3 regions of the Streptomyces sp. NPDC050534 genome follow, and region 1 is predicted to be linked to each of the others. Evidence: predicted binding sites of a transcription regulator. Region 1 holds the regulator's gene; each other region holds the start of a gene.

The links. The regulator HrcA, encoded in region 1, represses chaperone genes, less so after heat shock. The targets are predictions, from matches to a motif close to TTNGCACTCNGNNNNNCNGAGTGCNAA.
Region 2: a site for HrcA is predicted at 8,866-8,892, ahead of groL (chaperonin GroEL). Genes of this name have one in related genera too.
Region 3: a site for HrcA is predicted at 5,019-5,045, ahead of groES (co-chaperone GroES). Genes of this name have one in related genera too.

What each region holds. Positions count from the first base shown of each region.
Region 1 covers NZ_JBITHF010000003.1:90,444-100,551, reverse strand. Annotated here, with positions in the region: gene ACIBN2_RS11440 (S41 family peptidase) at 1-1,153, opposite strand, end outside; gene ACIBN2_RS11435 (hypothetical protein) at 1,199-1,753, opposite strand; gene ACIBN2_RS11430 (VOC family protein) at 1,828-2,220, opposite strand; gene ACIBN2_RS11425 (16S rRNA (uracil(1498)-N(3))-methyltransferase) at 2,240-2,992, opposite strand; gene ACIBN2_RS11420 (nitronate monooxygenase) at 2,989-4,065, opposite strand; gene dnaJ (molecular chaperone DnaJ) at 4,166-5,302, opposite strand; gene hrcA (heat-inducible transcriptional repressor HrcA) at 5,303-6,319, opposite strand; gene ACIBN2_RS11405 (MBL fold metallo-hydrolase) at 6,471-7,199, shown strand; gene ACIBN2_RS11400 (DUF3097 domain-containing protein) at 7,234-8,103, shown strand; gene hemW (radical SAM family heme chaperone HemW) at 8,157-9,389, opposite strand; gene ACIBN2_RS11390 (SpoIIE family protein phosphatase) at 9,434-10,108, opposite strand, start outside.
Region 2 covers NZ_JBITHF010000006.1:427,010-437,117, forward strand. Annotated here, with positions in the region: gene ACIBN2_RS22050 (MurR/RpiR family transcriptional regulator) at 1-921, shown strand, start outside; gene murQ (N-acetylmuramic acid 6-phosphate etherase) at 1,061-1,999, shown strand; gene ACIBN2_RS22060 (hypothetical protein) at 2,026-2,418, opposite strand; gene ACIBN2_RS22065 (Scr1 family TA system antitoxin-like transcriptional regulator) at 2,533-3,372, shown strand; gene ACIBN2_RS22070 (DUF397 domain-containing protein) at 3,356-3,559, shown strand; gene ACIBN2_RS22075 (hypothetical protein) at 3,565-4,134, shown strand; gene ACIBN2_RS22080 (carboxylesterase/lipase family protein) at 4,145-5,647, opposite strand; gene ACIBN2_RS22085 (NADH:flavin oxidoreductase) at 5,742-6,863, opposite strand; gene groL (chaperonin GroEL) at 7,080-8,702, opposite strand; gene ACIBN2_RS22095 (cold-shock protein) at 9,063-9,269, opposite strand; gene ACIBN2_RS22100 (ubiquitin-like small modifier protein 1) at 9,720-9,995, opposite strand; gene thrC (threonine synthase) at 10,082-10,108, opposite strand, start outside.
Region 3 covers NZ_JBITHF010000016.1:177,624-187,731, forward strand. Annotated here, with positions in the region: gene ACIBN2_RS39770 (LysR family transcriptional regulator) at 1-382, opposite strand, end outside; gene ACIBN2_RS39775 (MOSC domain-containing protein) at 466-1,134, shown strand; gene ACIBN2_RS39780 (SDR family NAD(P)-dependent oxidoreductase) at 1,211-1,984, shown strand; gene ACIBN2_RS39785 (ester cyclase) at 2,065-2,772, shown strand; gene groL (chaperonin GroEL) at 2,827-4,446, opposite strand; gene groES (co-chaperone GroES) at 4,564-4,872, opposite strand; gene ACIBN2_RS39800 (polysaccharide deacetylase family protein) at 5,138-5,953, opposite strand; gene ACIBN2_RS39805 (polysaccharide deacetylase family protein) at 5,950-6,879, opposite strand; gene ACIBN2_RS39810 (methyltransferase domain-containing protein) at 6,862-8,139, shown strand; gene ACIBN2_RS39815 (cell wall-binding repeat-containing protein) at 8,145-10,108, opposite strand, start outside.

The sequences.
Region 1 (10,108 bases):
GCTGTCCCGCGGCGAGCCGGCGCGGGGTGGCGCCGGGGGCGAGGCCGGTGGCGGGCGCGAACTCCAGGGCGTCGTCGCCCTCGGCGTCCGTCACCCACACCGCCCACTCCTCGCCCTCCGCCCGGAAGGTGCGCGGCAGCCGGGCCCGTACCCCGGGTGCGGCGGCGAGCGCGCGGGCCGGGCCCGAGCGGTGGGTGACCCAGTGCACGGCGCCCCGGACGGCGACCGCGCTGCCGCGCGCGGTGTGGTCGGGCGCGGCGGAGCCGAACCAGTGGGAGGCGTCCAGGTGGAAGGGCTGCCGTTCGTTGCGCTGCCCGCCGAGCCGGACGTCGAGCCGGCGCGGCTCGGCCCCGTCCAGGTCGTCGAGGATCCACACTTCGCCGGCGGAGGCGTAGACGATCCGGGTGCCGTCCCCGGCGGCGTGCCGGGCGTAGAAGCCGTCGAGAGGCGTGTGCCGGCGCAGGTCGGACCCGTCGGCGAGGGAGGAGTACAGCGCGCCGGTCCCCTCGTGGTCGGAGAGGAAGGCGATGCGCTCCCCCGCCCACACCGGGAACTCCAGGTTCCCGTCCAGGTCCTCGTGCAGCCGTACGAACTCGCCCTGACCCTCCCGGTCGATCCACAACTTCCCGGCCGTACCGCCCCGGTAGCGCTTCCACCAGGCCGCCTCCCGCCCCATCGGCGCGGACAGCAGCACGGTGCTCGGCCCGTACGCGACACCGCCGACGGGCCCGTACGGCAGCGGGGCCGACGGTCCGCCGTCGAGCGGGACGGCGTGCGCCCAGGAGCGGCGCAGGCTGGCCTGGCCGTGGGTGGTGATCGCCAGGACCTGGCCGTCGGGGGTCCAGCCGCGCACCTGGGTGCGCCAACTCCCCCAGTGCGTCAGTCGCTTGGACGGTCCGCCGTCGACCGGCGCGATGTGCACCTCGGGGGCGCCGTCGCGGGCGGAGGTCCAGGCGACGGTCGTGCCGTCGGGCGAGATGCGCGGCGCGGAGACCGGCACGTCGTCGGCGCTGATCCGCCAGGCCCGGCCGCCGTCGAGGGGCGCGAGCCAGATGTCGTCCTCTGCGGCGAAGGTCACCAACTCGCCGTGCACATGCGGGAATCGAAGGTACGCCGACGGGGCTGCGGATGCCGGGGAGGCGGGCTGAGTCACCCGATCACTCTAGGCAGGCGCGGCTCGCGCAACCATGCCTTTCGATCACTTGCCCTCCACGGGCCAGCACTGCGGATCGCCCTTGCACCAGATGGTCCTGGTGACCGTCACGGTGACGGTGGCGCCCTGCGGCTGCCCGTTGGACGGGTTGTTGACGATGGGCGACGGCGTCGCGTTGCAGTTGCCGAGCCCGCTCACGTGGAACCAGACCTTGTTGCCGACCTTGGCGGTCAGATCACCGCGCACACAGGCGCCGTCGACGGTCCGCGTGACCTTGCCGGTGACGGTGATGTTCTGCCCGTCCTTGGTCTGACCCTGGCAGTCGACGTTGGCGATGGTGGTCGCGCTCGCCGAAGGTGCCTGGCTCGACGCCTGGTTGTTGTTGCCGTAGTTGGCGGTGCAGCTGAGCCACTGCACGTCGACGTGCTGCGCCTTCAGTGCCGCTGTCGCGGTCTGATCGGTCGTGTACGCCACCGACGCGGAGTTCAGCCCATTGGGGTCACATGCCACGGCCCCGGCCACGGCGGCCACCACACAGGCCGTCGCAGCCGCGACCCGCCGTCCCCGCGGCCGCCGCCAGATCTGCCTCAACGCCCCCATGGACGGCAGCCTGCCACCAGCCGCCGTCCGGCGGTAGAGCGCATACGGTCACAAAAACGCCGGTGCGCTCCGGGTCAGCCGCGCAGCAGCAGCCACTCCTGCAGCTCCACCAAGTTGCCCTCGGGGTCCTTGAGGTGGGCCACCCGCATGCGTTCCGTCATGGGGGACGGTCCGTGCAGGAGGGTCGCGCCGCGGGTGGCGATCTGCTCGCAGTAGACGTCGAGGTCGTCGACCCGCAGGACCACCAGGGAGCGGTGGCCCGTCGCCGTGTCGCCCAGCTCGTTCAGGACGTCGGCCATCATCGACCGGTCCTGAAGGGCGATCCCCGCCGAGCCGGTGGCCGGGCTGAACTTCTCGTACGGCCCCTCGGTCGCGCCCGACTGCGGCTTGAGGCCGAGGACCTCGCAGTAGAAGCGGTAGCAGGCGGCGAAGTCGCTGACGAGAAGCCTGACCTGGGCAAGTTCCACGGTGATCCCCCTGGGGCTTTCAGGACCAGCGGCCGGTACGGCCGAGGAGCAGAGCGGTCGCCGCGGTACCCGCGGTCGATGTACGCAGCACGCTACGCCCGAGCCGGTACGCCTTCGCGCCGGCCTCCTCGAAGAGCGACAACTCCTGCTCGGAGACACCCCCTTCGGGGCCCACGACCAGCACGATCTCGCCCTCGGCGGGCAGTTCGGCGGTGGCCAGCGGCTCGCTGGTGTACGCGCGGTCCTCGTGCAGCACGGCGGCGAAGTCGGCTTTGGCCAGAAGCGCGGCAACCTGCTTGGTCGTTGCCGCGTCCGCGACCTCCGGGAAGCGCAGCCGGCGGGACTGCTTGCCCGCCTCGCGGGCCGTGGCACGCCATTTCGCGAGCGCCTTCAGGCCCCGCTCGCCCTTCCACTGGGTGATGCAGCGGGCGGCCGACCAGGGGACGATCGCGTCGACGCCGGTCTCGGTCATCGTCTCGACGGCCAGTTCGCCGCGGTCGCCCTTGGGCAGGGCCTGGACGACGGTGATACGGGGCGCCGGCTCCGGTTCGAACGGCAGCTCGGAGAGCTCGACGAACAGCCGGTCCTTGCCCTCCGTCCGGACCACGGCGCCGGCCGCGCCCCGGCCCCGGCCGTCCGTCAGCACCACGTCCTCGCCGGGCTGAAGCCGGCGTACGGACACCGCGTGCCGTCCCTCGGGGCCGTCGAGTTCGACGACCGTCCCGGCCGTCACGCCCTCCAGCGAGTCGATCACGAACACGGGCGCGGTCATCGCATGTCCCCCTTGGCCGACAACGCTGTCCTGGCCGCGTCGAGCTCGGCGGCGAGGACCTCCACCAGCTGACCGGCCGGAAGTTCGCGCGCCATGCGGTGGCCCTGCCCCGCCCACAGCGCCATGCCCTGCGCGTCGCCGGACGCGGCGGCCTTCTTGCGCAGCGGTGCGGTGAGGTGGTGGACCTCCGGGTAGGCGGCGGGGGCGTAGGGGCCGTGCTCGCGCATGAAGCGGTTGACCAGGCCGCGGGCCGGCCGGCCGCTGAACGCGCGGGTCAACTCCGTTCGTACGAACAGGGGGTTGGTCAGCGCCTGCTTGTGGACGGCGTTCGCACCGGACTCCGGGGTGGCGAGGAACGCCGTGCCGAGCTGGGCCGCGCTCGCGCCCGCCGCCAGCACCCCGGCGATCTGCCCGCCGCGCATGATGCCGCCGGCGGCGACGATCGGGATGCCCACCGTCTCGCGTACCTGGGCGACGAGGGAGAGCAGGCCGATACCGGCACCGTTGTTCTCCGCGACGTCCCGGTGCGTGCCCTGGTGGCCGCCGGCCTCGACGCCCTGCGCGATCACCGCGTCCGCGCCGGCACGCTCCACCGCGAGGGCCTCCTCCGCGGTCGTCGCGGCGACCATGGTGAAGGTTCCGACGCGGTGCAGGGAGTCGATCACCTCGCCGCTCGGCACGCCGAAGTGGAAGGAGACCACCGGCACGGGGTTGTCGAGCAGCACGGCCAGCTTGACGTCGAAGCCGTCGTCGCGGCCGCTGTCCGGGTCGCCGAGCTCGGTCTCGTACCAGGCGGCCTCGCCGGCCAGCTGGTGGGCGTAGATCTCGACCGCGCCGGGGTCGGAGTGGTCGGGCTGCGGCAGGAACAGGTTCACGCCGAAGGGGCGGGTGGTCAGCCCGCGGAGCTGTTTGATCTCCTGGTACATGCCGTCGGCCGTCTTGTACCCGGCGGCCAGGAACCCCAGCCCGCCCGCCTCGGACACGGCCTGCGCGAGATGGGGCACGGAGACGCCGCCCGCCATGGGGGCCTGCACGATCGGATGAGGGAAGAGACCGGTCAGCGCGGAGGACATGACGGCATGTTGTCACGTCCTCCGAACAAGTCCGAATCCACCCGTCCCCTTCGCGGAGGCCGCCCGTGCCCTTGGTACGGGCGGCCGTGACGGGTGTGGCTCAGCGGCCGTTGAACGCGTCCTTCAGCCGCGAGAACAGCCCTTGCTGTCCGGGTTGGAACTGCCCGGTCGGGCGCTCCTCGCCGCGCAGCTTGGCCAGTTCGCGCAGGAGCCGCTCCTGGTCGGGGTCGAGCTTGTTCGGGGTCTGCACCTCGACGTGCACGATGAGGTCGCCCCGGCCGCCGCCCCGCAGGTGCGTCACGCCCCGGCCGTGCAGCGGGATCGACTGGCCGGACTGGGTGCCGGGCCGGATGTCGACCTCCTCCATGCCGTCCAGCGTCTCCAGCGGGACCTTGGTCCCGAGGGCCGCCGCGGTCATCGGGATCGTCACCGTGCAGTGCAGGTCGTCGCCGCGCCGCTGGAAGGTCGAGTGCGGCAGCTCGTGGATCTCGACGTAGAGGTCGCCGGCGGGGCCGCCGCCGGGGCCGACCTCGCCCTCGCCCGCGAGCTGGATGCGGGTGCCGTTGTCCACACCGGCCGGGATCTTGACCGTGAGCGTGCGGCGGGAGCGGACCCGGCCGTCGCCCGCGCACTCCGGGCAGGGAGAGGGGACCACGGTGCCGAAGCCCTGGCACTGCGGGCACGGCCGCGAGGTCATGACCTGGCCCAGGAAGGACCGGGTGACCTGCGAGACCTCACCGCGGCCGCGGCACATGTCGCACGTCTGGGCGGTGGTGCCCGGCGCCGCGCCCTCACCGTTGCAGGTGGAGCAGACGATCGCCGTGTCGACCTGGATGTCCTTGGTCGTGCCGAAGGCCGCCTCGTCGAGCTCGATCTCCAGCCGGATCATGGCGTCCTGACCCCGGCGGGTGCGCGAGCGCGGACCGCGCTGCGACGCCGTGCCGAAGAAGGCGTCCATGATGTCGGAGAAGTTGCCGAAGCCACCGGCGCCGAAGCCGCCCGCGCCTCCGCCGCCCGCCTGCGAGAGCGGGTCGCCGCCGAGGTCGTAGACCTGCTTCTTCTGCGGGTCGGAGAGCACCTCGTAGGCGGCGTTGATCTCCTTGAACCGCTCCTGGGTCTTCGGGTCCGGATTGACGTCCGGGTGCAGCTCGCGGGCGAGCCGCCGGAAGGCCTTCTTGATCTCTTCCTGCGACGCGTCGCGGCGCACGCCTAGAACGGCGTAGTAGTCCGTGGCCACTTACGACTCCGCCAGGATCTGTCCGACGTACCGTGCCACTGCGCGTACCGCTCCCATCGTTCCCGGGTAGTCCATGCGGGTCGGTCCGACCACGCCGAGCTTGGCGACTGCCTCGCCGCCCGAACCGTAGCCCACCGACACCACAGAAGTGGAGTTGAGTCCCTCGTAGGCGTTCTCATGACCGATGCGTACGGTCATGCCCGAATCTCCGGCCTCCCCAAGCAACTTGAGGAGCACGACCTGCTCCTCGAGCGCCTCCAGGACGGGGCGGATGGTGAGGGGGAAGTCATGTCCGAAGCGGGTCAGATTGGCGGTGCCGCCGATCATCAGCCGCTCCTCGTTCTCCTCGACGAGTGTCTCCAGGAGGGTGGAGAGCACCGTCGAGACGGTACCCCGGTCCTCGACGTCGAAGCCTTCGGGCAGGTCCTCGACCAGTCGCGGGACGTCCGCGAAGCGGCGGCCCGCGACCCTGCTGTTCAGCCGCGCCCGCAGATCCGCGAGCGAGGCCTCCCCGAACGGGGCCGGGCAGTCCACCATGCGCTGCTCGACCCGGCCGGTGTCGGTGATCAGCACGAGCATCACGCGCGCGGGGGCGAGCGAGAGCAGCTCCACGTGCCGCACCGTCGAGCGGGTCAGCGAGGGGTACTGCACGACGGCGACCTGCCGGGTCAGCTGCGCGAGCAGCCGCACGGTCCGCGCCACCACGTCGTCCAGGTCGACGGCGCCGTCGAGGAAGTTCTGGATGGCCCGCCGCTCGGGTCCGGTCATCGGCTTGACACCGGCGAGCTTGTCGACGAACAGCCGGTAGCCCTTGTCGGTCGGGATGCGCCCGGCGCTGGTGTGCGGCTGGGCGATGTAGCCCTCGTCCTCCAGGGCCGCCATGTCGTTGCGCACGGTGGCCGGGGAGACCCCGAGGCTGTGCCGCTCGGTCAGGGCCTTGGAGCCCACCGGCTCCTCGGTGCCGACGTAGTCCTGGACGATGGCGCGCAGTACCTGGAGCCGTCGTTCACTCAGCATCGCGCACACCTCCAGAAAGTCGTCCCCGAGCGCTTCGCCTGGCACTCTGTCCATCCGAGTGCCAGAGTTCCCCGGCCCAGTGTACGGCGGTGGGGTACGCCCCGGGCAAGGCAGTCCCTGCCGGACCGGCCCGTACCGCTAGCGTCGCCGTATGACGGTGACTTGGGAAGAGCTCGGGTGGGAGCGAGTGGCGGCCGGGGTCGGGCGCTGCCGACTTCCGCACTGGGACTGCACGGCGGGGCTGGTCGTGGGCGAGGACACGGCGCTCCTGATCGACGCGGGCTCGAGCCTCGCGGAGGGCACGCGGTTGCGCACCGAGGCGCAGGAGCTCGCCGGTCACCGTGTGACCCATCTCGCCCTCACGCATCCGCACTTCGACCATGTCTTCGGGGCGGCGGCGTTCGCGGGCACGGAGGTGTACGGCGCGGTGGGCATGGACGCGCTGTTCGAGGCACGGCACGCGCGCGAGGAGCTGCGGTCGGACGCGGTGGCCAACGGTCTGGACGCGGACGCGGCCGAGGAGGCGGTGGACGCGCTGACCGCTCCCCGGCACCACGTCTCCGGTGAGTGGACCCTCGACCTGGGCGGCGGCCGGCAGGTCCTGCTGGCGAACGTGGGCCCCGGCCACACGGCCCACGACCTGGCGGTGCTGGTGCCGGGCTCGCCCGAGGTGGTCTTCTGCGGCGACCTGGTCGAGGAGTCCGGCGAGCCGCAGGCCGGTCCCGACGCCGTGCCGTCGCACTGGCCGGCCGCGCTCGACCGGCTGCTCGCGCTGGGCGGCGAGGACGCGCTGTACGTGCCCGGTCACGGAGCGGTGGTGGACGCGCGGTTCGTGCGGGCGCAGCGTGACGGGCTGGCGGCGCGTTTCGGCGTGTCGTAACCGCCGCCCGGCCGGTTCTCCTATCGTCATCCGAATGCGCCCACCCGTCTCCCGCCACCGCCCTTCCAACGGGGGCCCTTCGGGCCCGCGCCCTCGTTCGTACTCCGCCGACCTCACCCCGCCGTGGAAGAAGCCCAAGCCGGTCCCTGAGGTGGCGGCCGAGCCGGGTCTGGTGGTCGAGGAGCCCGGCACCGGATTCTGCGGCGCGGTGATCCGCTGCGAGGCGGGCACGGTGACGCTGGAGGACCGATTCGGCAAGCACCGGGTGTTCCCGCTGGAGCCGCGGGGGTTCCTGCTGGAGGGCCGGGTGGTGACACTCGTACGGCCGTCGTCGTCCGCTCCGGCACGGCCCTCCCGTACGGCTTCCGGTTCGGTCGCGGTCCCCGGCGCACGCGCGCGCGTGGCTCGCGCCGGGCGGATCTACGTGGAGGGCCGCCACGACGCCGAACTGGTGGAGAAGGTCTGGGGCGACGACCTGCGCGTCGAGGGCGTGGTCGTGGAGTACCTGGGGGGCGTCGACGACCTGCCGTCGATCGTGGCCGAATTCGCGCCGGGTCCGGACGCGCGGCTGGGGGTGCTGGTGGACCACCTCGTGCCCGGCACGAAGGAGTGGCGGATCGCGGAGTCGGTGACGAGCGAGCACGCGCTCGTCGTCGGCCACCCGTACATCGACATCTGGGAGGCGGTGAAGCCGGCCGCCCTCGGCATCGACGCCTGGCCGCGCGTCCCCCACGGCCAGGACTGGAAGACGGGCGTGTGCCGCGCGCTGGGCTGGCCCTCGGAGAACACCGGCGCGGTGTGGCAGGCGATCCTGAAGCGGGTGGGTTCCTACAAGGACCTGGAGCCGGAACTGCTGGGCCGGGTCGAGGAACTGATCGACTTCGTCACGGCTCCGGCCGGCTGAGCCGGCAGCGGCGGGCCGTCGCCCGCCGCCCCGCGCCCATGCCCGCGCGACGATCAGTCCACCAGGTCCCTGACCACCGCGTCCGCCAGCAGCCGCCCCCGCAGCGTCAGCACCGCACGCCCCTCCTCGTACGGGCCCTTCTGCAGCAGTTCGTCCGCCAGTGCCCGCCGGGAAGCCGCCCGTCCCTCCTTCCGGAGCAGATCCAGCGGCACCCCCTCCCGCAGCCGCAGCTCCAGCAGGATGCGTTCCACACGGCGGTCCTCCTCCGAGAGGAGTTCGCGGCCGGCGCCCGGGGAGCGGCCCTGCGCCAGTGCCGCGGCGTACGCGCCGGGGTGCTTGACGTTCCACCAGCGCACCCCGCCGACGTGCGAGTGTGCGCCGGGGCCCGCACCCCACCAGTCGGCGCCGCGCCAGTACAGCTCGTTGTGCAGGCAGCGGGCCTCGGGACCGGTGGCCCAGTTGGAGACCTCGTACCAGTCGAAGCCGGCCGCGGACAGGACGTCCTCCGCGATCAGGTACCGGTCCGCGTGGACGTCGTCGTCCGTCATCGGGATCTCGCCGCGGCGGATGCGCCGGGCCAGCTGGGTGCCCTCCTCGACGATCAGGGCGTACGCCGACACATGGTCCGGGCCCGCGCCGATCGCCGCCTGGAGCGACGCCCGCCAGTCGTCGTCGGACTCCCCCGGCGTGCCGTAGATCAGGTCCAGGTTGACGTGCTCGAAGCCGGCCGCGCGGGCCTGCGCCACGCACTCCTCCGGGCGGCCCGGGGTGTGGGTGCGGTCGAGGACCTTCAGTACGTGCTGCCGCGCGCTCTGCATGCCGAAGGAGATCCGGTTGAAGCCGCCCTCGCGCAGGACCGCCAGGTAGGCCGGGTCGACCGACTCCGGGTTCGCCTCGGTCGTGACCTCGGCGTCCGGCGCGAGGCCGAACTCGTCGCGGATCGCGCCCAGCATCCGTACGAGATCGCCCGCGGCCAGCAGCGTGGGGGTGCCGCCGCCCACGAAGACCGTGCGGACCGGGCGCGGGTCGTCGCCGAGGACCTTGCGGGCCAGGCGGACCTCGTCGGCCAGGGTGTCCGCGTAGTTGTCGCGGGAGGCGAGGACGCCGCCCGTGCCGCGCAGCTCGGTGGCGGTGTAGGTGTTGAAGTCGCAGTAGCCGCAGCGGGTCGCGCAGTACGGGACGTGCAGGTAGAACCCGAGGGGGCGGTCGGCGGACGCGGCGAGCGCGGACGCGGGCAGGGTGCCGTCGGCGGGGACCGGCTCGCCGTCGGGAAGTGCGGATGGCATGCCTCCCATTGTCCAGCACGCGGGCCGGGGCCGGTCCCGCGTGCTCACTCCGCCTGCAGCACCAGCAGCGCCAGGTCGTCCTCCGGCGGCTTCCCGCCGAACTCGTGCACCAGTCGCCGGATGCGCTCCGCGATCAGCTGCGCGCTCAGGCCCGCGCATCCGGCGAGGGCGTCCGCGAGCCCGTCGGCGTCGTCGAACATGCGGGAGCCGTCGCGGCGCTCGGTCACCCCGTCCGTGACGCACAGCAGGCTGTCGCCGTGCCGCAGCTCGAAGGTCTCGCTGGTGTACGTCTCGTCCTCGACGACCCCGAGGAGGGTCTGCGGGAGCGCGGCCGTACGGACGTCCCCGCCGGGGCCGAGCAGCAGCGGGAGCGGGTGGCCGGCGGACGCGAGGGTGCAGCGGATTCCGCCGTCGAAGGGCGTCAGCTCGCCGTAGAGGAGGGACAGGAAACGGGTCTGCGGGCCGTCGCCGGGGGCGGGCGGCCTGACCAGGGCCCGGGCGGCGGCGTCCGCGGCCTCCGTGGCGTCGTCGAGGAGCAGCCGGTTGAGGCGGTCGAGGACGTCGGCGACGCGGTAGCCCTCGCGCGCGAGCAGGCGCAGCCAGGGGCGGGCCAGGCCGATGACCACGGCGGCCTCCGGGCCCTTCCCCTGGACGTCGCCGACGGCGAAGCACCAGCGGCCGTCGCCGGCCGGGAAGAGGTCGTAGAAGTCGCCGCTGGG
Region 2 (10,108 bases), on a different contig from region 1:
GAAATTTTCGCCACCGAGGGATCGGGCACGCCGGGCGCGGCGCCCCCGGCACCCCCCGCACCGGCCGCGCTCGCCGCGAAGGTGCGCACCCTCGGGCCCTCCATGACCCGCTCCATGCAGCGGGTCGCCGAGGCCGTCGCCGGCGACCCGGCCGGCTGCGCGGCCCTCACGGTCACCGGCCTCGCCGAGCTCACCGGCACCAGCGAGGCCACGGTCGTGCGGACGGCCAGACTGCTCGGCTACCCCGGATACCGCGATCTGCGGCTCGCCCTCGCCGGACTGGCCGCCCAGCAGCAGTCCGGGCGGGCGCCCGCCATCACCACCGACATAGCGGTCGACGACCCCATAGCCGACGTCGTGGCGAAACTCGCCTACGACGAGCAGCAGACCCTCGCGGACACGGCGGCCGGACTCGACACCGTGCAGCTCGCGGCCGCGGTGAGCGCGGCGGCGTCTGCGCGCCGGATCGACGTCTACGGCATCGGGGCGTCGGGCCTTGTCGCCCAGGACCTCGTGCAGAAGCTGCTGCGGATCGGGCTGCTGGCCCACGCGCACAGCGACCCGCACCTCGCCGTGACCAACGCGGTGCAGCTGCGCGGGGGCGACGTCGCCATCGCCATCACGCACTCGGGGTCGACCGGGGACGTCATCGAGCCGTTGCGGGTCGCCTTCGAGCACGGGGCGACGACGGTGGCGATCACCGGCCGGCCGGACGGGGCGGTCACCCAGTACTCCGATCACGTGCTGACGACGTCCACCGCCCGTGAGAGTGAGTTGCGCCCCGCGGCGATGTCGTCCCGGACGAGCCAGCTCCTCGTCGTGGACTGCCTGTTCGTGGGGGTGGCACAGCGCACTTACGAGACGGCGGGACCCGCACTTGCCGCGTCCTACGAGGCGCTGGCGCATCGGCACAGGCGGTAGACCGTAGAACCGGAGGCTGTGGATCGTCTGCGGGCCCATGTGGCTGGTCGCGCCCACGCGGCGGCAGCCGCACATCCAAGCAAGCCCCGCGCCCCTCAAAGACCCTCACCGGACCGTACGTCGAAAGAGCCGCGCCCCTATGACCTCCACATCCAGCCCCCGTGAACTCCGAGCCGAGTTGGAAGCCCTGACCACCGAGGCGTTCCGGCCCGAACTCGCCGACATCGACCAGCTGCCCACCCTCGACATCGCCCGCCTCATGAACGGGGAGGACGCCACCGTGCCCACGGCGGTGGCGCGGCGGCTGCCCGAGATCGCCGCCGCCATCGACGCCGTCGCGGAGCGGATGGCGCGCGGGGGGCGGCTGGTCTACGCCGGGGCCGGGACGGCCGGGCGGCTCGGGGTGCTGGACGCCTCCGAGTGCCCGCCGACCTTCAACACCGATCCGGACCAGGTCGTGGGCCTGATCGCGGGCGGGCCCGAGGCGATGGTGACCTCCGTCGAGGGCGCCGAGGACTCCGCGCGACTGGCCCGGGACGACCTCGACGCGCTCGGCCTCCTCGCCGCCGACACCGTGGTCGGCGTCTCCGCCTCCGGCCGTACCCCGTACGCCATCGCCGCCGTCGAACACGCCCGCGCGCTGGGCGCGTTGACCATCGGCCTGTCCTGCAACGCCGGCAGCGCGCTCGGCGCGGCCGCCGAGCACGGCCTGGAGATCGTCGTCGGGCCCGAACTGCTCACCGGGTCCACCCGCCTCAAGGCGGGCACGGCCCAGAAGCTCGTGCTCAACATGCTCTCGACGATCACGATGATCCGGCTCGGCAAGACATACGGGAACCTGATGGTCGACGTACGCGCCTCGAACGAGAAGCTGCGCGCCCGCTCCCGCCGTATCGTCGCCCTCGCCACGGGGGCGTCGGACGACGACATCGAGCGGGCCCTCACCGCCACCGGCGGCGAGGTGAAGGACGCGATCCTGGCCCTCCTGGCCGACGTCGACGGACCGACGGCGGCCCGCCTGCTGGCGGACTCCGACGGCCATCTACGGGCCGCACTGGCGGCCGCGGCGGCCGGCTGAACCGTAGGGCTTCGGCGGGCGCGCCCTCAGCACGGCAGCCGGCCCTGGCTGTTGGCCTTCCGGACACGCGCCCGCATCACCTCCTCGGGCGACGCGGCCTCGGCCGACTCCGGCGGGCAGTCCCACTCGCGCCCTCCGGCGACGGGCCGCAACTGCACCCGGCCGCCGACATGCCCCATCACCTCCCCGACCCGCCCGTCCCGTGCGTCCACGGCGTGCGCGCCGACCGGCGGCCGCTCCCCGCGCAGCACGGACGCCAGCCGCTCGGCGGTACGGGTGTTGCAGCGGCCGAGGTCGACGAGGGCGAACGGCTCGTCGCTCGCGCCGGTGACGGGGTCGACGGTGAGGGAGGGCAGGACGACGCCGACACCCACGAGGGCGCTCCGCAGGGTTTCGACGACTTCTTCGGTCGGTCGCACGGTGCTCGTACCTCCACGCTGAGTTTGCTGTTCGCAACACAGCGTGTCCGTCACGGCTCTAACCTGGCCATACGTTCTTTACAACAACCTCGTCTGTCGGACAGGGAGTTGCACATGCCGGGCCCCAAGGACCTCGACCCGTCGTCGTCACCACGAGCACTGCTGGGCGCGGAGCTGCGCCACGCACGCGAGAAGGCCGGCCTGAGCCAGGAGGAGCTGGGGATACGGCTGTTCGTGAGCGGGTCGTTCGTGGGGCAGCTGGAGGCGGGAACGCGGCGGATGCAGCCGGAGTATGCACGGCTGCTGGACGAGGCCCTGGGCACGGAGGACTTCTTCGTGCGGAACTGTGGGGCGGTGGCCAAGTCCCGGTACCCGGAGCATTTCGCCGAGGCGGCGGAGGCGGAGCTGATGGCGACGGCGATCCGCCAGTACGCGCCGATGCTGATCCCCGGGCTGCTGCAGACGCCCGCGTACGCACGGGCCGTGAACCGCGCCTACGACCCCACAGCGCCGGAGGAGACCATCGACGAGTGGGTGGACGGCCGGATCGTGCGGACACGCCTGCTGGACGATCCAACAAGGCCGTTGTTGTGGGCGGTGCTCGACGAAGCGGCGTTGCGCCGGGAGACCGGCGGCCGGGCGGTGATGGCGGAAGCCTTGCGCCACGTCGTGTCCCTGGCCCGCAAGGGCCGAGCCATCGTGCAAGTGCTGCCCTTCAGCGCGGGGGCGCACAAGGCGATGGCAGGCCCACTTCGACTGATGGACTTCGAGGAGGCCCCCGCGCTGGTCTACTTCGAGGGGCCCGGCACCGGGCGGCTGGAGGACGACCCTGCCACCGTCGCCCGGCAGAGGTTCACGTTCGAACTCCTCACGGCCTCCGCCCTCTCGCCGCAGAAGTCCCTGGCCCTGATCGAGGCAGTGGCGCAGGATTACGCCCATGAGGAACTCACCTGACCTGAGCACAGCGATCTGGCGCAAGTCGACGTACAGCGGCGGCGGCGGCAACGAGTGCCTCGAAACAGCCGACTGTCACAGCCTGGTGCCCGTCCGGGACTCCAAAACCCCCCAAGGCCCGGTACTCACCTTCCGCCCGCGGAGCTGGACCGCATTCGTCGAGAGCCTCAAGCGCACCGCACACTGATACCCATGAACCACGCCCAGCTGACCGCCCTGGGCCGTGCCCTCCGTCTGCTCGGGGAGCACGGCGAAGCCCTCACCGCCGACACGCCGGACGGCAAACTGCACGAGGTCAAGGCGGACCTCCGCCGCGCGCTGGAGCTGCTGGACGACAGCGTCACCGGCGCCGCGCCCGCGACCCGCTGTCCCGAGCATCCGAACGGGCCGGTGGACGAGAACGCGCACGACCTCTGCCTGCTCTGCGAGACCCGGCGCAGGGCGGCCCGCAGGGCCGAGTACAACGGCGGCCCCCTCCCCTCGCACCGCGAACGGACGGCGCCGTCGCGCTACGGCGTCAGCGCCGACCGTCCTCAGCCCCAGCAGCGCTGGCTGCCGGAGGCGTGGAACGGGCAGACGTGGCAGCTGTGCGGCACGCCGAGGCGGGACCGGCGCGAGGCGGAGCTGTACCTCACCGCCCAGCGCCGCGGCCCGCGCCCGGCGATGGCGTACCGGCTGGTGCACGAGTTCACCGACTACGAGGTGCTGCGGATGTGGGGCACGCCGGTGAAGGTCGACATCGAGCCGCTGGGGAACCTGTAGCGGCGCCGCGTCACTTCAGCAGCGGCAGTTCCGTGAACTCGTGGCCCTCCCACAGCCGCCGTGCCGTCTCCTCCGGGTACGGGACGACCTCCGGGACCGCGTCGAGCACCTGGACCAGGCGCTTCCGGTCGTCGTAGGCGGGCCAGCCCGGGTCGCCGGTGCGGGCGAACGCCGTCCAGGAACTCCGGAAACGCGCCGACAGCGACTCCGCCTCGGCAGGAACCGCGCCGCCGGGGAACAGGAGCATCCCCAGGTCCGCCTCGAACGTGCCGAAGAGCAGCGGGATGTCCAGGCCGTGGCACGCGCCGAGACCGCCCGGGGCCGGCCAGGCCAGCTCGTAGACGTGGGCGGGGCCGCCGCCCGCGAGCTGCGCCTCGGCCAGGCGCAGGGACGGGACGTTGAACAGCCAGTCGGTCTGGACGCGCTCGAACAGCTCGCCCGGCGTCGCCTCCGGGAAGGCCGCGCGGTACGCCCGCTCCCCGTCCGCCCCCGGCCCGAAGGTCCGCAGCGCCCAGGACGCCTGCTCCTCGCCGATGGTGCCCAGCAGCCCGCCGATGGCGAGGAACAGCCGGAACTCGTCCCGGTTGTGCCCGACGAGGAGGTCCACGTCCCGCCCCGCGCCCGCGGCCAGCGCCTGCCAGGGGGTGCACGGCAGCACCTCGCCGTCGACCACCGGGGAGAACGGCGTGGAGGTCGGTGCCACGCGGCCCCACCGGTCCCCGTAGGACGTCATCTTCGCGCTCAACGCCTCGCTCGCCGAGGTCAGTTGGCGGGGGTCTACGGTGGCCAGGTCGGCCGCCGTCGGGCGCAGTCCCGCCTCCTCGGCGATGGCGGAGGCGATGTCGCGGGCCAGCTCGTCGGAGAAGTACGTCCCGGGCACGCTCTGTGCGACCGCCCGCCGGAAGAGCCCGCGCGCGGCGGGCATGGCCAGCAGCGACGCCACCGACCCGGCACCGGCCGACTCGCCGAACACGGTGACCTGTCCGGGGTCGCCGCCGAACGCCGTGACGTTGTCCCGCACCCATTCCAGGGCGGCCACCTGGTCGAGCAGACCGCGGTTGGCGGGCGCCCCGTCGATCCGGGCGAACCCCTCGATGCCCACGCGGTAGTTGAGCGTCACGACGACCACATCGCCGTCGCGCGCGATGCGCTGTGCGTCGTAGCCGGGGCTGCCCGCGTGGCCGATCTTGTACGCCCCGCCGTAGATCCACACCATCACCGGACGCCGCGCGGCCGGATCGGCCTCCGGTGTCCAGACGTTGACGGTCAGCCAGTCGTCGCCCTCGAGCATCTCCTGGACGGCCTTGCGGCCCTGGATGCCGGACTCCTGCGGCGGTGGGGGCCCGAAGGCGTACGCCTCCCGGGTCCCCTCCCATGCCCGCACGGGCCGCGGCGCGGCGAACCGGGCCTCCCCGACGGGGGGTTGGGCGAACGGTATCCCGCGGAACACCGTCAGCCCGTCCTCCCGCCGCCCACGCACCGCACCGGCGGCGGTACGCACGACTGTCGTCATCTTCGGCTCCTCGTCGGGTCGGTTTCCTGAGTTGACCTCCGCAACAAGAATGTCACCCGGGAGAGCCGGGCAGCCGTCGGCTTCGCGACAGGTGTCAGCTCAGCGACTTGAGCGCCGCCGCGTCGTAGGGCTTCAGCTCCGAGATGCGTCCGTCGAGGACCTTCGCCGCCCACTCGGGATCCTGGAGCAGCGCGCGCCCGACGGCGACGAGGTCGTACTCCTCGCGCTCCAGCCGGTCCAGCAGGTCGTCGATGCCGCGCACCCCGGATCCCTCACCGGCGAAGGCGCGGATGAAGTCGCCGTCGAGGCCGACCGAGCCGACCGTGATGGCGGTCTTACCCGTCAGCTTCTTGGTCCAGCCGGCCAGGTTGAGGTCGGAGCCGTCGAACTCGGGCAGCCAGTAGCGGCGCGTGGAGGCGTGGAAGGCGTCGACGCCGGCGGCGGCCAGCGGCGCGAGGATGGCCTCCAGCTCCTCCGGGGTCTCGGCGAGACGGGCGTCGTAGGCCTCCTGCTTCCACTGCGAGTAGCGGAAGAGGATCGGGAACTCGGGCGAGACCGCCTCCCGCACCGCCGCGACGATCTCCTCCGCGAACTTCGTACGGGCCACACGGTCGCCGCCGTAGGCGTCCGTGCGGCGGTTGGTGCCCGCCCACAGGAACTGGTCGAGGAGGTAGCCGTGGGCGCCGTGCAGCTCCACGCCGTCGAAGCCGATGCGCTCGGCGGCGGCCGCGGCCTCGGCGAACGCGCCGATCACGGCGTCGAGGTCGGTCCGGTCCATCGCCTTGCCGGTGGCCTCGTCGGCGCCGATGCGCAGACCCGAGGGGCCGACGGCGGGTGCGTCCGCGAACGGCGGCTGGCCCTGCTCGCGGACCATGCCGATGTGCCACAGCTGCGGGACGATCGTGCCGCCCCCCGCGTGCACCGCCTCGGCCACCTTGGCCCAGCCCGCCAGCTGCTCCTCGCCGTGGAAGCGCGGGACTCGGTCACTCTGCCCGGCCGAGTCGTGCCCGACGTAGGTGCCCTCGGTGACGATCAGGCCGACACCCGCGGCGGCACGGCGCGCGTAGTACGACAGCACGTCATCGCCGGGCACGCCGCCCGGGGAGAACATGCGCGTCATCGGCGCCATGACGATGCGGTTGGGGACAGTGAGGCCGTTGATCGTGGTGGGCCGGGAGAGGATCTCGGCGGCGCGGGAGGTGGCGGGGGCGGTCACGTGGGGTACTCCTCGAGGCTGGGCTAACCGTTCGGTATGTGCGCACGCATTGTTGCACTACCTTAAGCAACCGCCTATGCGCTGCTTCACATTCCCGGACGGCCTGAAGCGCCCGCGTGACGCCGGGCACACGAAAGGGCGGCACCCCCTGCCGGAGCAGGAAGTGCCGCCCTCCGTAAGGACGTTGATCGGCCGGGGCCGGAACCCCGGGGTCGATCAGAAGTCCATGTCACCGCCCGGCATACCGCCACCGGCGGGCGCGGCGGCCTTCTCCGGCTTGTCGGCGATGACGGCCTCGGTGGTGAGGAAGAGCGCGGCGATGGAGGCGGCGTTCTGCAGGGCAGAGCGGGTCACCTTCGCCGGGTCGATGATGCCTTCCTTGACCAGGTCGACGTACTCGCCGGTCGCGGCGTTCAGGCCGTGGCCCGGGGTCAGGTTGCGCACCTTCTCCACCACGACACCGCCCTCGAGGCCGGCGTTGACGGCGATCTGCTTCAGCGGGGCCTCGAGCGCGATGCGCACGGCGTTGGCGCCGGTCGCCTCGTCACCCTCGAGGTCCAGCTTCTCGAAGACGGTGGACGCCTGGATGAGCGCGACGCCACCACCGGCGACGATGCCCTCCTCGACGGCGGCCTTCGCGTTGCGGACGGCGTCCTCGATGCGGTGCTTGCGCTCCTTGAGCTCCACCTCGGTGGCGGCACCGGCCTTGATGACCGCGACACCGCCGGCGAGCTTCGCCAGGCGCTCCTGCAGCTTCTCGCGGTCGTAGTCCGAGTCGCTGTTCTCGATCTCGGCGCGGATCTGGTTCACACGGCCCTGCACCTGCTCCGTGGAACCGGCACCGTCGACGATCGTGGTCTCGTCCTTGGTGATGACCACCTTGCGGGCGCGGCCCAGCAGGTCCAGGGAGGTGTTCTCGAGCTTGAGACCGACCTCCTCGGAGATGACCTCGCCGCCGGTGAGGATGGCGATGTCGTTCAGCATCGCCTTGCGGCGGTCGCCGAAGCCCGGGGCCTTGACGGCGACGGACTTGAAGGTGCCGCGGATCTTGTTGACGACCAGGGTCGACAGGGCCTCGCCCTCGACGTCCTCGGCGATGATCAGCAGCGGCTTGCCCGACTGCATGACCTTCTCCAGGAGCGGGAGCAGGTCCTTGACGGAACCGATCTTGGAGTTGGCGATCAGGATGTACGGGTCGTCGAGCGACGCCTCCATCCGCTCCATGTCGGTGGCGAAGTACGCCGAGATGTAGCCCTTGTCGAAGCGCATACCCTCGGTGAGCTCCAGCTCCAGACCGAAGGTCTGGGACTCCTCGACGGTGATGACGCCTTCCTTGCCGACCTTGTCCATGGCCTCGGCGATGAGCTCGCCGATCTGGGTGTCGGCGGCGGAGATGGAGGCCGTCGAAGCGATCTGCTCCTTGGTCTCGACGTCCTTCGCCTGCTCCAGCAGGGCACCGGAGACGGCCTCGACGGCCTTCTCGATACCGCGCTTGAGGGCCATCGGGTTGGCGCCGGCGGCTACGTTGCGCAGGCCCTCCTTGACCAGGGCCTGGGCGAGAACGGTCGCCGTGGTCGTACCGTCACCGGCGACGTCGTCCGTCTTCTTGGCGACTTCCTTGACCAGCTCGGCGCCGATCTTCTCGTACGGGTCCTCGAGCTCGATCTCCTTGGCGATGGAGACACCATCGTTGGTGATCGTGGGGGCGCCCCACTTCTTCTCGAGGACGACGTTGCGGCCCTTGGGGCCGAGCGTCACCTTGACGGCGTCCGCGAGCTGGTTCATGCCGCGCTCGAGGCCGCGCCGCGCCTCCTCGTCGAACGCGATGATCTTGGCCATGTGAAGTGGTCCCTCCAGGACTGGGGGTGATTCCTTCGGACCGCGCCCGCGCCCGCGACGGACGGCACGCATGCCTCGTGGTTCCTTGCCCCACCCGGCCTGCGGGCCTCACCGACCCGGTCCATCTTTGTCACTCTCACCTTCAGAGTGCTAACGCCAATGATTAGCACTCGACCCATGCGAGTGCAAGCGCCTCCCGGGGACTGGGCGGGCGTCCCTTGGGCCGGGCGGGGTCTCCGGGCGGACGGCCTCCGCGCCTCCGAGCGTCCGGACCCGGGCATGCCGAAGGGTCCGCACCCAGGGCGCGGACCCTTCGATCAAGAACGGAAGAACGTCGCTGCGATTGACCCGGCGCGTGCTTCAGCTGGTCGCCAGTCGGACCATGTCCGCCTGCGGCCCCTTCTGGCCCTGCGAGATCTCGAAATCGACCCGCTGACCCTCTTCCAGGGTGCGGTATCCGTCCATCTGAATCGCGCTGTAGTGGACGAAAACATCCGCACCACCGTCGACCGCGATGAAGCCGTACCCCTTCTCCGCGTTGAACCACTTGACGGTGCCCTGAGCCATGCCTAACTCCCCTATTACTGGCCCTTGCACGGACCCGCGCTTCGCGGATCCGGGTCAGACCTCACCCCCCACGGTTGGGGGCGTGCGCCGGAACGCGTCGACCGCGGCTGAATGTATCTGTCCAACTGCCGTCTGCAACAGGTCAATCGGACGAGAAATCCGGGCACGACCGGTCGGGAATTTACCGAGAATTCATCAGAATTCAGGGCAAGTCGGGCCCCATAAAAGGAGCATAAGACACAAAAAACCTGCACACTTTGGCGACTTCTCGCTGCCCGAGAAGTCAGAAGCCATATGCATCCGGCATGCAGATCCGAGCCGGTTCCCCAACTGTACCGTGCTCAACCATGCAGAATTGCCCCCTCCGCTTCTCTCACGGAGGGGGCAATTCGATGAACTCTTCGTAACCGACCTTACCGACGGTAATAATCGGGGCGCGCGACCTGTTCTTCAGCCTCCGGCGACGGCCGGGATGATCGAGACTCCGGCGCCGTCCGGAGTGGCCGTCTCAAGACCCTGCTCGAAACGCACGTCGTCGTCGTTCACATAGACGTTGACGAAGCGGCGCAGCTTGCCCTGATCGTCGAGCACACGGGCGGCAATTCCCGTGTGGTTCTTCTCCAGATCGGCGATGACATCGGCGAGGGTCGCACCTTCGGCGACGACCTCGGCCTGCCCACCGGTGTAGGTGCGCAGAATGGTAGGGATACGAACCTTGACGCTCACGTGAAACCTCCGGTCAGCTACAACGCCCGTCAGGGGCGCGGGGAACTGCGCGACCGGCCCCCACCGGCCCGCAGACGAACAACTACCTACTCGGCGAGCCCGGCCTCACGGAA
Region 3 (10,108 bases), on a different contig from region 1:
CCTCCTCGAGCGAGACGCGGGTGCCGGGGTGCGCGGCGCGCAGGGCGGCGAGGGCGGTGGGGACGAGGGTGGAGCTGCCGCTGGGGAAGGAGACGAGCCGGACGCGTCCCGCGCGCAGCCCGGCGATGGCCGCGACCTCCTCCTCGGCGGCGGTGAGTCCGGCGAGGATGCCGTTGGCGTGCCGGACCAGGGCCTCGCCGGCCTGGGTCAGCCGCATCTCGCGACCGCTGCGCACGAGCAGCGGGGTGCCCACGGACGACTCCAGGGCCTTCATCTGCTGGCTCACGGCGGGCTGGGTGCAGCCGAGTTCGCGCCCCGCCGCCGAGAAGGAGCCGGTGGCGGCGACGGCACGCAGGACACGCAGATGACGGGCTTCGATCACAGAACCAAGGATAAGAGATCCTTTGATACGGCACCTGATAATGCGTCGACGCTTTGGTGCCCCTTCGCCTAACGTCTCCGGGCATGAAGCTTCTGTCTGTGAACGTCGGCCGCGCCCGTCCCGTGCCGTACACGGACCAGCCGCAGGGCCTGACCGGCATCGGCAAGCAGCCGGCGGACGGGCCGGTGCGGGTCGCGGCGCCGGGCCCCAAGGGGACCGGGGCGAGCGGGCTCGGCGGGGACGCGGTGTGCGACACCCGCCACCACGGCGGGGACGAACAGGCGGTGTACGCCTACGCGCGCGAGGACCTCGACGACTGGGAGCGCGAACTGGGCCGGCCGCTGGCCGACGGCTGCTTCGGCGAGAACCTCACGACCGGCGGACTGGACGTGTCCCACGCGCTGATCGGCGAGCGCTGGCGGATCGGCTCGCAGGTCGTCCTGGAGGTGACCTCGGGGCGCATCCCGTGCCGCACGTTCCAGGGCCATATGGGCGAGCGGGGCTGGGTGAAGAGGTTCACCCGGAAGGGCGTGACCGGCGCCTATCTGCGGGTCGTCGAAGCGGGTGAGATCCAGGCCGGCGATCCGGTCGAGATCGTGCACCGGCCGGACCACGGGGTGACGGCCGCGCTGCAGTTCCGCGCGGTCACCACGGAGCGTGAGCTGCTGCCGCGTCTGCTCGCGGCCGGACCCGCGCTGCACTCGGAGGCGCTGGCGCTGGCCCTCAAGTACGTGGCGCGGAACGGCGGCTGACACGTCGTCAGAATCGAGGCGCCGTACGCCGTCCCGCGCGGATGAGGCTGTCGGTCCTGGTCACTACCCTTGGTCCATGACAACGGCTCTGATTACGGGATCGACCGCGGGCATCGGTGCCGCGTTCGCGCGTCGGCTGGCGGCCGACGGGCACAACCTGGTTCTCGTCGCGCGCGACACCAAGCGGCTCCAGGAGCAGGCGACCGAACTGCACGACCGGCACGGCATCGAGGCGGAGGTCCTCACGGCGGACCTCGCCACGGACGACGGCATCGAGGCCGTGGCCGCGCGCGTGTCCGACCGCAGAAACCCCGTCGACCTGCTGATCAACAACGCCGGCTTCGGCAACAAGGGCCACTTCCTCGACGTGTCGATGGCCGACGAGCTGACCATGCTCAAGGTCCACTGCGAGGCGGTGCTCCGGCTCACGGCGGCGGCGACCGAGGCGATGCGGGAGCGCGGCCGCGGCGGGGTCGTCAACGTCGCGTCCGTGGCCGCCTTCGTGCCGCGTGGCACCTACGGCGCCTCCAAGGCGTGGGTCGTGCAGTTCACGCAGGGCGCGGCACGCGATCTGGCGGGCAGCGGCGTGCGGCTGATGGCGCTGTGCCCGGGGTTCGTGCGGACGGAGTTCCACCAGCGGGCCGGCATGGGGACCGACAACATCCCGAACTGGATGTGGCTCGACGCGGACAAGCTGGTGGCGGCGGCGCTGCACGATCTGGCGCGCGGGAAGTCGCTGTCCATTCCGGACCCGCGCTACAAGGCGCTGATGGGCCTGGTGAAGGTGACGCCGCGCGGCCTGCTGGGCGGGATCACCTCGCGGACCGGGCGGAAGTACGGACCGCAGTAGCCCTCCGGTGGGGAGGCGCGAGGGCGCCCAGGTGGGAAAATGGTGCTGTTCAACCGGACCCCGAGGGACCGGAGGCAACCATGACCTTCGTTCAGATCATCGACTGCAGGACCAGCCGGTTCGACGACATCAACCGGCTGATGGACACATGGGTCGAGCAGACCAGGGGCAGGCGGACGGCGACGCACGCGGTGGTCGGGAAGGACCACTCGGACGCGTCGCACTTCGTCGAGATCGTGGAGTTCCCGTCGTACGAGGAGGCGATGCGGAACTCCAGCCTGCCGGAGACCGACAAGATCTTCCGGGAGATGGTCGCCCTGTGCGACGAGATGCCCACCTTCACGGATCTCGACGTCGTACGGGACGAGCAGCTGTACGCGACCACCGCGCGGCGGTTCTTCGAGACGGTGGCCATCAGGGGAGAGCTGCCGCCGCTCGACGACCTGTTCGCCGAGAATTACCACGACCACGATCCCGCCAAGGAGCAGGACTCCATCGGGATGGATGCCATGCGGCGCGACGTCGAGATGTGGCGGGGCGGCTTCGACCTCGACTTCACGATCGAGGACCAGATCTGCGACGACGACCGCGTGTGCACGCGCTGGACCCTGAACGCTCTGCACAAGGGCGAGTTCATGGGCCTTCCGTCCACCGGGCGGAACGTGGTCATGACCGGCACGACCATCTTCCGGTTCGGCGACCACGGCAAGATCGTCGAGGGGTGGTGGCAGTACGACCGGCTCGGGCTGATGGCGCAGCTGGGGGCGCTGGAAGGGCTGGAGAAGTAGGGAAGGGCGAAGGCCCGGCACCGAAGCGGTACCGGGCCTTCGTACTGACCGTTGTCAGTGGGCGTGGCCGTGGCCCGCGGCGGCCGGCTCCTCCTCTTCCTTCTTCTCGACGACCAGGGTCTCGGTCGTGAGCAGGAGGGAGGCGATGGAGGCGGCGTTCTCCAGGGCGGAGCGGGTGACCTTGACCGGGTCGATGACGCCGGCCTTGACCAGGTCGCCGTACTCGCCGGTGGCGGCGTTGAAGCCCTGGCCCTTCTCGAGCTCGGCGACCTTGGAGGTGATGACGTAGCCCTCCAGGCCGGCGTTCTCGGCGATCCAGCGCAGCGGCTCGACGACCGCGCGGCGGACGACGGCGACACCGGTGGCCTCGTCGCCGGTCTTGCCGAGGCTGCCCTCGAGGACCTTGGCGGCGTGGACCAGCGCGGAGCCACCACCGGAGACGATGCCCTCCTCGACCGCGGCGCGGGTCGCGGAGATGGCGTCCTCCAGACGGTGCTTCTTCTCCTTCAGCTCCACCTCGGTGGCGGCGCCGACCTTGATCACGCACACGCCGCCGGCCAGCTTCGCGAGGCGCTCCTGGAGCTTCTCGCGGTCCCAGTCGGAGTCCGTGTTCTCGATCTCGGCCTTGATCTGGGAGATACGGCCCTGGACGTCGGCGGAGTCACCGGCGCCGTCCACGATGGTCGTGTCGTCCTTGGTGACCGTGATGCGGCGGGCGGAGCCCAGCACGTCCAGGCCGACCTGGTCGAGCTTGAGGCCGACCTCCTCGGAGATGACCGTGGCACCGGTGAGGGTGGCCATGTCCTGCAGCATCGCCTTGCGGCGGTCGCCGAAGCCGGGGGCCTTCACCGCGACGGCGTTGAAGGTGCCGCGGATCTTGTTGACCACCAGGGTCGACAGGGCCTCGCCCTCGACGTCCTCGGCGATGATCAGCAGCGGCTTGGAGGAGCCGGCCTGGATGACCTTCTCCAGCAGCGGCAGCAGGTCGGCGATGGAGCCGATCTTGCCCTGGTTGATGAGGATGTAGGGGTCCTCCAGGACGGCCTCCATGCGCTCCTGGTCCGTCACGAAGTACGGCGACAGGTAGCCCTTGTCGAAGGCCATGCCCTCGGTGAAGTCCAGCTCCAGACCGAAGGTGTTGGACTCCTCGACGGTGATGACACCGTCCTTGCCGACCTTGTCCATCGCCTCGGCGATGAGCTCGCCGACCTGGCTGTCCTGGGCGGACAGTCCGGCCACGGCGGCGATGTCGGACTTCTCGTCGATCGGGCGGGCGGTCGCGAGGAGCTCCTCGGAGACCGCGGCCACGGCCGCGTCGATGCCCTTCTTCAGCAGCGCCGGGGAAGCACCCGCGGCGACGTTCCTCAGGCCCTCGCGCACGAGCGCCTGGGCGAGCACGGTGGCGGTGGTGGTGCCGTCGCCCGCGATGTCGTTGGTCTTGGTCGCCACCTCCTTCACCAGCTGCGCGCCGAGGTTCTCGAACGGGTCCTCGACCTCGACCTCACGGGCGATGGTGACGCCGTCGTTGGTGATGGTGGGCGCGCCGAACTTCTTGTCGATGACGACGTTGCGGCCCTTGGGGCCGATCGTCACCTTGACCGTGTCGGCCAGCTTGTTGACGCCGCGCTCGAGGGCGCGACGGGCGTCCTCGTCGAACTTCAGGATCTTCGCCATGACAGCGGGAGCCCTCTCGGATTTCGGGGGTGGAAAATGCGCTGCGCCCCGGGCGCCCGGCTTGTTAAAGGTCGCGGGGGCCAGGGGCGCAGCTCAGAACAATGTGTTCGAGATGAATTACTTCTCGATGATCGCGAGCACGTCGCGAGCCGAGAGGACGAGGTACTCCTCGCCGTTGTACTTCACCTCGGTGCCGCCGTACTTGCTGTACAGCACGATGTCGCCGGTCTTGACGTCGAGCGGAAGACGCTCGCCGTTCTCGAAACGGCCCGGGCCCACGGCCAGGACGACGCCCTCCTGGGGCTTCTCCTTGGCGGTGTCCGGGATGACCAGGCCAGAGGCGGTGGTCTGCTCGGCGTCGAGCGGCTGGACCACAATGCGGTCCTCGAGCGGCTTGATGGCAACCTTGGAGCTGGTGGTCGTCACGATCCGACCTCCCCCTTCGGAGATCTCACGGGGTTAACTGTCTGAGGTGGCGACCAGGTGGATCCGTCGTCGCGGGTGCCGGACCTGCCCGTCGCGTAGTTGGCACTCTCCAGTGGGGAGTGCCAGAGCCGAGACTATGACTGCGATTAGCACTCGGTCAAGCGGAGTGCCAATGCCTGCGGCGCGTCGGCGGGGATCGTCGGCCTTGAGGGCCTCGTCCTCAAGCGCCGGACGGGCTGAAAATGCGTACCCGGCGCTCTGGAAGTCAGACGTAGTCCTCCAGGCGGCCCACCGTCAGCCCGCGCTCCTGTACCCGGCGCAGCAGCCGCAGCGTTCGCTCGCGCAGGGTCAGGCCGGTGCCCTCGTCCGGGTCGACGGCCACGATGTCGCCGGGGCGCAGGTGGCCGGGACCCTTGGTGTACGTCAGGTCGCCGGTGCCCGTCATGGACACCCGCCACAGGACGAGGGCCGAGATGCCGCAGTCGGCGGCCGCCCGGCGGGTGGTGGTGTCGTAGGTGCCGTAGGGCGGGCGGAAGAGGCGGGGGCGGGTGCCGAAGCGGCCGCGGAGCTTGTCCTGCTGGCCGCAGATCTCGGCGCGCTGGCCGGCGTAGGGCAGGCCGCGCAGGGCGGGGTGGTCGAGGGTGTGGTTCTGGATGCTCGCGCCGACCGCTCGGAGCCGGGCGAAGTGGCCGTAGCCCGGTCCGACGACGCTGTCGGTGAGGAACACGCTGACGGGCAGGCGCAGTTCGCGGACCATGTCGACGAACCGCGGGTCCTTCTCGGCCCCGTCGTCGTAGGTCAGGAAGACGACCTTGTCGCGGGTCCGGACGCGGTGCACCACCGGGGGCAGGCCCCGGCCCGCCGCCCGGGCCGGTGAGGCGCGGGACGGCTTCGGGGCGGGCGCCAGCGGGGCCGCGAGGCCCCAGTGGCGGTACGCCCGTTCGGCCGGGCCGGCCGGCTCGTGCGGCCGTACCCGCTGGGCCGCCTTCTCGCTCAGCCGCTCGATGGGGTCGACGGACTGGGCGCAGCCGGTGAGCAGGGCGAGTGCCAGCCCGGAGGCCGCCAGGACCCTTGGCCTCACAGGTAGTCCTCCAGGCGGGCCACCGCGTAGCCCTTGGCCGTGACCAGGTTCAGGAAGCGGCGCATGTCGTCGACCATCGTGCCCTTCCACTCGTCGCGGCCGCGGAAGTGGGTGAGCACGATGTCGCCGGGGTGCAGGTCCTGGTCGTCCTCGCGGTACTCCCAGTGGTCGACGTAGACCTCCTCGTCCCAGATCGGCGCGTACTCGATGCCGCAGGACTTGGCGGCGCGCAGGGTGTCCTGGTTGTAGTTGCCGAAGGGCGGGCGGAAGAGGCGGGGGCGCTTGCCGTAGTGCTTCTCCAGCACGTCCTGCATGCCGCAGATCTCGTGCCTCTGCTGCCGGTAGGACAGGGCGGGCAGGTAGGGGTGGGTCAGGGTGTGGTTGTTCAGGACGATGCCCTGGTCCTGCATCTTCTTGAAGTAGCCGTAGTCGTCCTTGATCAGGAAGCCGCTGAGGAAGGCGGTGTACGGGATCTTCAGATCGCTCATCATCCGCAGGAACGCCGGGTCCTTCTCGGCGCCGTCGTCGATGGTCAGGAAGACGACCTTCTGCTGGGTGGGGATCGTCGTGAAGACGGGCGGGAGGCCCAGTTCCTCCTGGTCCTGCACCTCGAAGCCCTTGCGGGCGGTGATCCTCGGCTTCCGGGCGGGCGGCGGCGGAGCCGTGAGCGGGACCCTCGCCAGGCTCCAGTGTCTCGCCGCGGCGACGCGGGCGGCGTGCGCCGCCCGCAGCTTCGTGGCGTACGAGTCGAGAGCACGGGCGGCGGGTGCGTGGAGCGGCTGCGGACCGGCGGCCGGACGGACCTCGCGGCCGCCTGGCGAGTCGCAGCCCGAGACGACGGCCGCGACGGCGAGGGCGGCGATCCCGCCGCGGACCCACATGCCGCTGCGGGCCCGATTTTTTTCATTTTGTCCTACTGCTCGCATGGCGCCGGATCCTTGCAGGCCGGAGCGCTGAAACCGGCCCGACACCGCGGCTCGCGGCGCGCCGTCCACCGACTGGCCCACAATGACCCGGTGAACGACCTCGCCCCCCTCCTCACCCCCGAAGGCCGCGCCCTCCTCGACGAGGTGCGCGGCACGGCCCCCGCCGACGAACTCGCCGTCGCCACCCGGCTGCGCCGCTCGCACCCCGCCGAACTGGTGTCGGCGGCGATCGGGCAGGCGCGGCTGCGGCAGCGGGCGGTGGCCAAGTTCGGCGCCGAGGACGCGGAGCGGATGTTCTTCACGCCGAACGGGGTGGAGCAGTCGACGCGGGCGAGCGTGGCCACGTATCGCGCGGAGCGGCTGCGGGCGCTCGGGGTGACGTCCGTCGCCGACCTGTGCTGCGGGATCGGCGGGGACGCGATCGCGCTCGCCCGCGCGGGGATCCGCGTCCTCGCCGTGGACCGGGACCCGCTGACGGCGGCCGCCGCCCGGGCGAACGCCGGGGCGCTGGGGCTGGGCGAGCTGATCGAGGTGCGGGAGGACGATGTCACGCAGGTGAGCACGGACGGCTACGACGCCGTGTTCGTGGACCCCGCCAGACGGGGCGGACGTGGGCGGATCTTCGACCCCGAGGCGTACTCGCCGCCCCTGTCGTGGGCCGTCGAGGCCGCCCGCACGGCTCCGCACGCCGCGCTGAAGGTGGCACCCGGCATCCCCCACGAGGCCGTGCCCGGGGACGCCGAGGCCGAGTGGATCTCGGACGGCGGGGACGTGAAGGAGGCGGTGCTGTGGTTCGGGACCCGGCCGGGCGCCGTGCGCGCCACGCTGCTGCCGGGACCGCGCACGCTGCTCGGCACCGGGCTGCCGGACCCTCAAGTCCGCCCTGTGGGACGGTACTTGTACGAGCCCGACGGCGCCGTCATCCGCGCACACCTGGTCGCCGAGGTCGCCGAGGAGCTGAACGGCGGACTGATCGACCCCACCATCGCGTACGTCACCTCGGACGAACGGCATGAGACCCCGTACGCCTCCGCCTACGAGATCACCGACCAACTGCCCTTCAATGTCAAGAAGTTGAAGGCGCTGCTGCGGGAGCGCGAGGTCGGCATCCTCACCGTGAAGAAGCGCGGGTCGGCCGTCGAGCCGGAGGAACTGCGCCGCAAGGCCCTGCCGAAGGGGCAGGGTTCGAAGGCGGCCACCGTGTTCCTGACGCGGGTCGCGGGGGCGCCGACCATGCTGATCGGTGCCCCCGCCGTCTAGCCGGGCTACTGGTGCTGGACCGTCCTGAGCGAGCCCAGGTGCGGGTCGGAGCCGACCGGGCCGGTGCGGGCCACCGTGGCCGGCTGACCGCCGTTGGTGCGGGCCGCGTAGGTGCTCTGCAGGGCCGTCGCCGGGATGACGCCGTTGTAGTACGGGTGGTACACGAACTGGCTCGCGCTCGCGCTGATCGCGGCGCCCGCGGTGTCCAGCGCGGCCTTGGCGACCGAACCGGTGCCGCCGAACGCGGCCACGGAGTTCGTGCCGGCCGACTCGCGCAGCAGGTAGCTCTTGACCTCGCTGGAGAGGCTGTCCTTGGCGGTCCACAGGACGGGGCCGAAGACGTTCATGGCCGCGCCCGCGGAGACTCCGCCGCGCCAGGAGTTGGTGTAGGCGAGCGCCGCCGTGCTCGGCGCGGTCCACCAGAACTTGGCGATGGCGACCGAGGTGCCCTCGTTCGTCGGCGCCGTGATCGGGTAGTACGAGTACGTCGACGGCCAGTTGGAGAAGTTCGTGTGTGTCAGCGCGTACTTCGCCGAGGCACCCACCGTGATGATCATGGTGTTCTTGGGGTTCAGGCTGTTGAGGTACGACTTCACCGACGAGGTCAGCGTGTTGCCGTTGTTGAGCACGACGCTGCCCGCGCTGCTCGTGCCGTCGGCGCCGGCCGCGGCGGAGGCCGCGAGCGCCGAGTGGTAGTCGGTGCCGGTGGCCAGGAAGACGTACTTCGGGCTGCTCGTCACCGACTTGGCGACGGCGACCGAGGTGGCGTAGCGGTCGGTGCCGGACAGCCGCTTCGGGATGAAGCCGAGCGAGCTGACCTGCGAGGAGACGGTGCTGGTCAGGATCGACGTGCCGCCGATGAGGTAGACGTTCGAGCCCGGCTTCAGGGTGCGCTTGAGCTCGTTCTTCACCGCGGTCGTCAGGCCGCTCTTGGTGGTGCCGAGGACCGGGCCGTGCTTCTTGCCGGCGAGGGCGGGCGCGGTGAGCGAGTACGCCGAGTCGTCGCGGTTGATCAGGACGGCGGCCTTGGCGTCCATCAGGCCCGGCTCCTTCGTGCCGCCGTAGGTGTTCCAGGTCCAGCGCGAGGAGGCGATGTTGCTGGCGTAGACGTCGGAGCCCCAGACGCGGTCGGCGGAGTTCTTCCGCAGCGGCTGCCAGCTGGGGTTGCTGCCCTTCGGCGTGCCGGGGATCGCGGTCGTCGTGCCGGTGGCCACGTCGACGTACTCGGTGGTGTGCACGTCGGAGCTGTCGCCGGAGGTGTGGACGTCGGCGATGATCCGGGTGCCGGTCGGCGACCAGGACGGGTTCGCGTAGCCGCGGCCGTCGGTGGTGATCTGCTTGACGCCGGTGCCGTCGGCGTTCGCGGTGAAGAGCTGGCTGAGGCCGCCGTTCACGTTCCGGACGAAGGCGAGCCTGCTGCCGTCCGGGGAGAACGCGGGCTGCGCGGCGTCGGCGATGACCCGCTTGACCGTCTTCGCGGACGAGTCGTAGACCCAGACGCCGTCGTTGTCGTAGCAGCCGTAGTTGATGCGGCGGGAGAAGGCCATCAGGCCGCTCGGGCTGACGGTCGGGTCCTCGTCGCAGACGGTGGACGGCTCCTGGGTGGCCGACAGCAGGGGCTCGGGGGCCCACGAGGCGTCGGAGGGGCCGTAGACGAGCTGGCCGCCGGTGGAGTAGACGACGTAACGGCCGCCCCACCAGAAGGCGATGTCCTTCTGCTCGGCGCTGGAGCGCACGCCCGCCGCCCAGGGCAGGCTGAACCGCGAGCTGCCGTCGGGCCGTTCGCTGGCGAGCTGGCCCCATTCGGAGACGATCCGGCTGCCGTCCGGAGCCCAGGCCGCGTAGTCCCCCATGTAGGTGCCCACCTGGGTGGCGGTCCCGGTGGCCGGATCGACCAGCGTCGGGCCGTCGGTGAGGATCTTGCCCTCGGTGCCCGGCCAGGGCCCGGCGTCGTCGGCGGCGGCGCCCG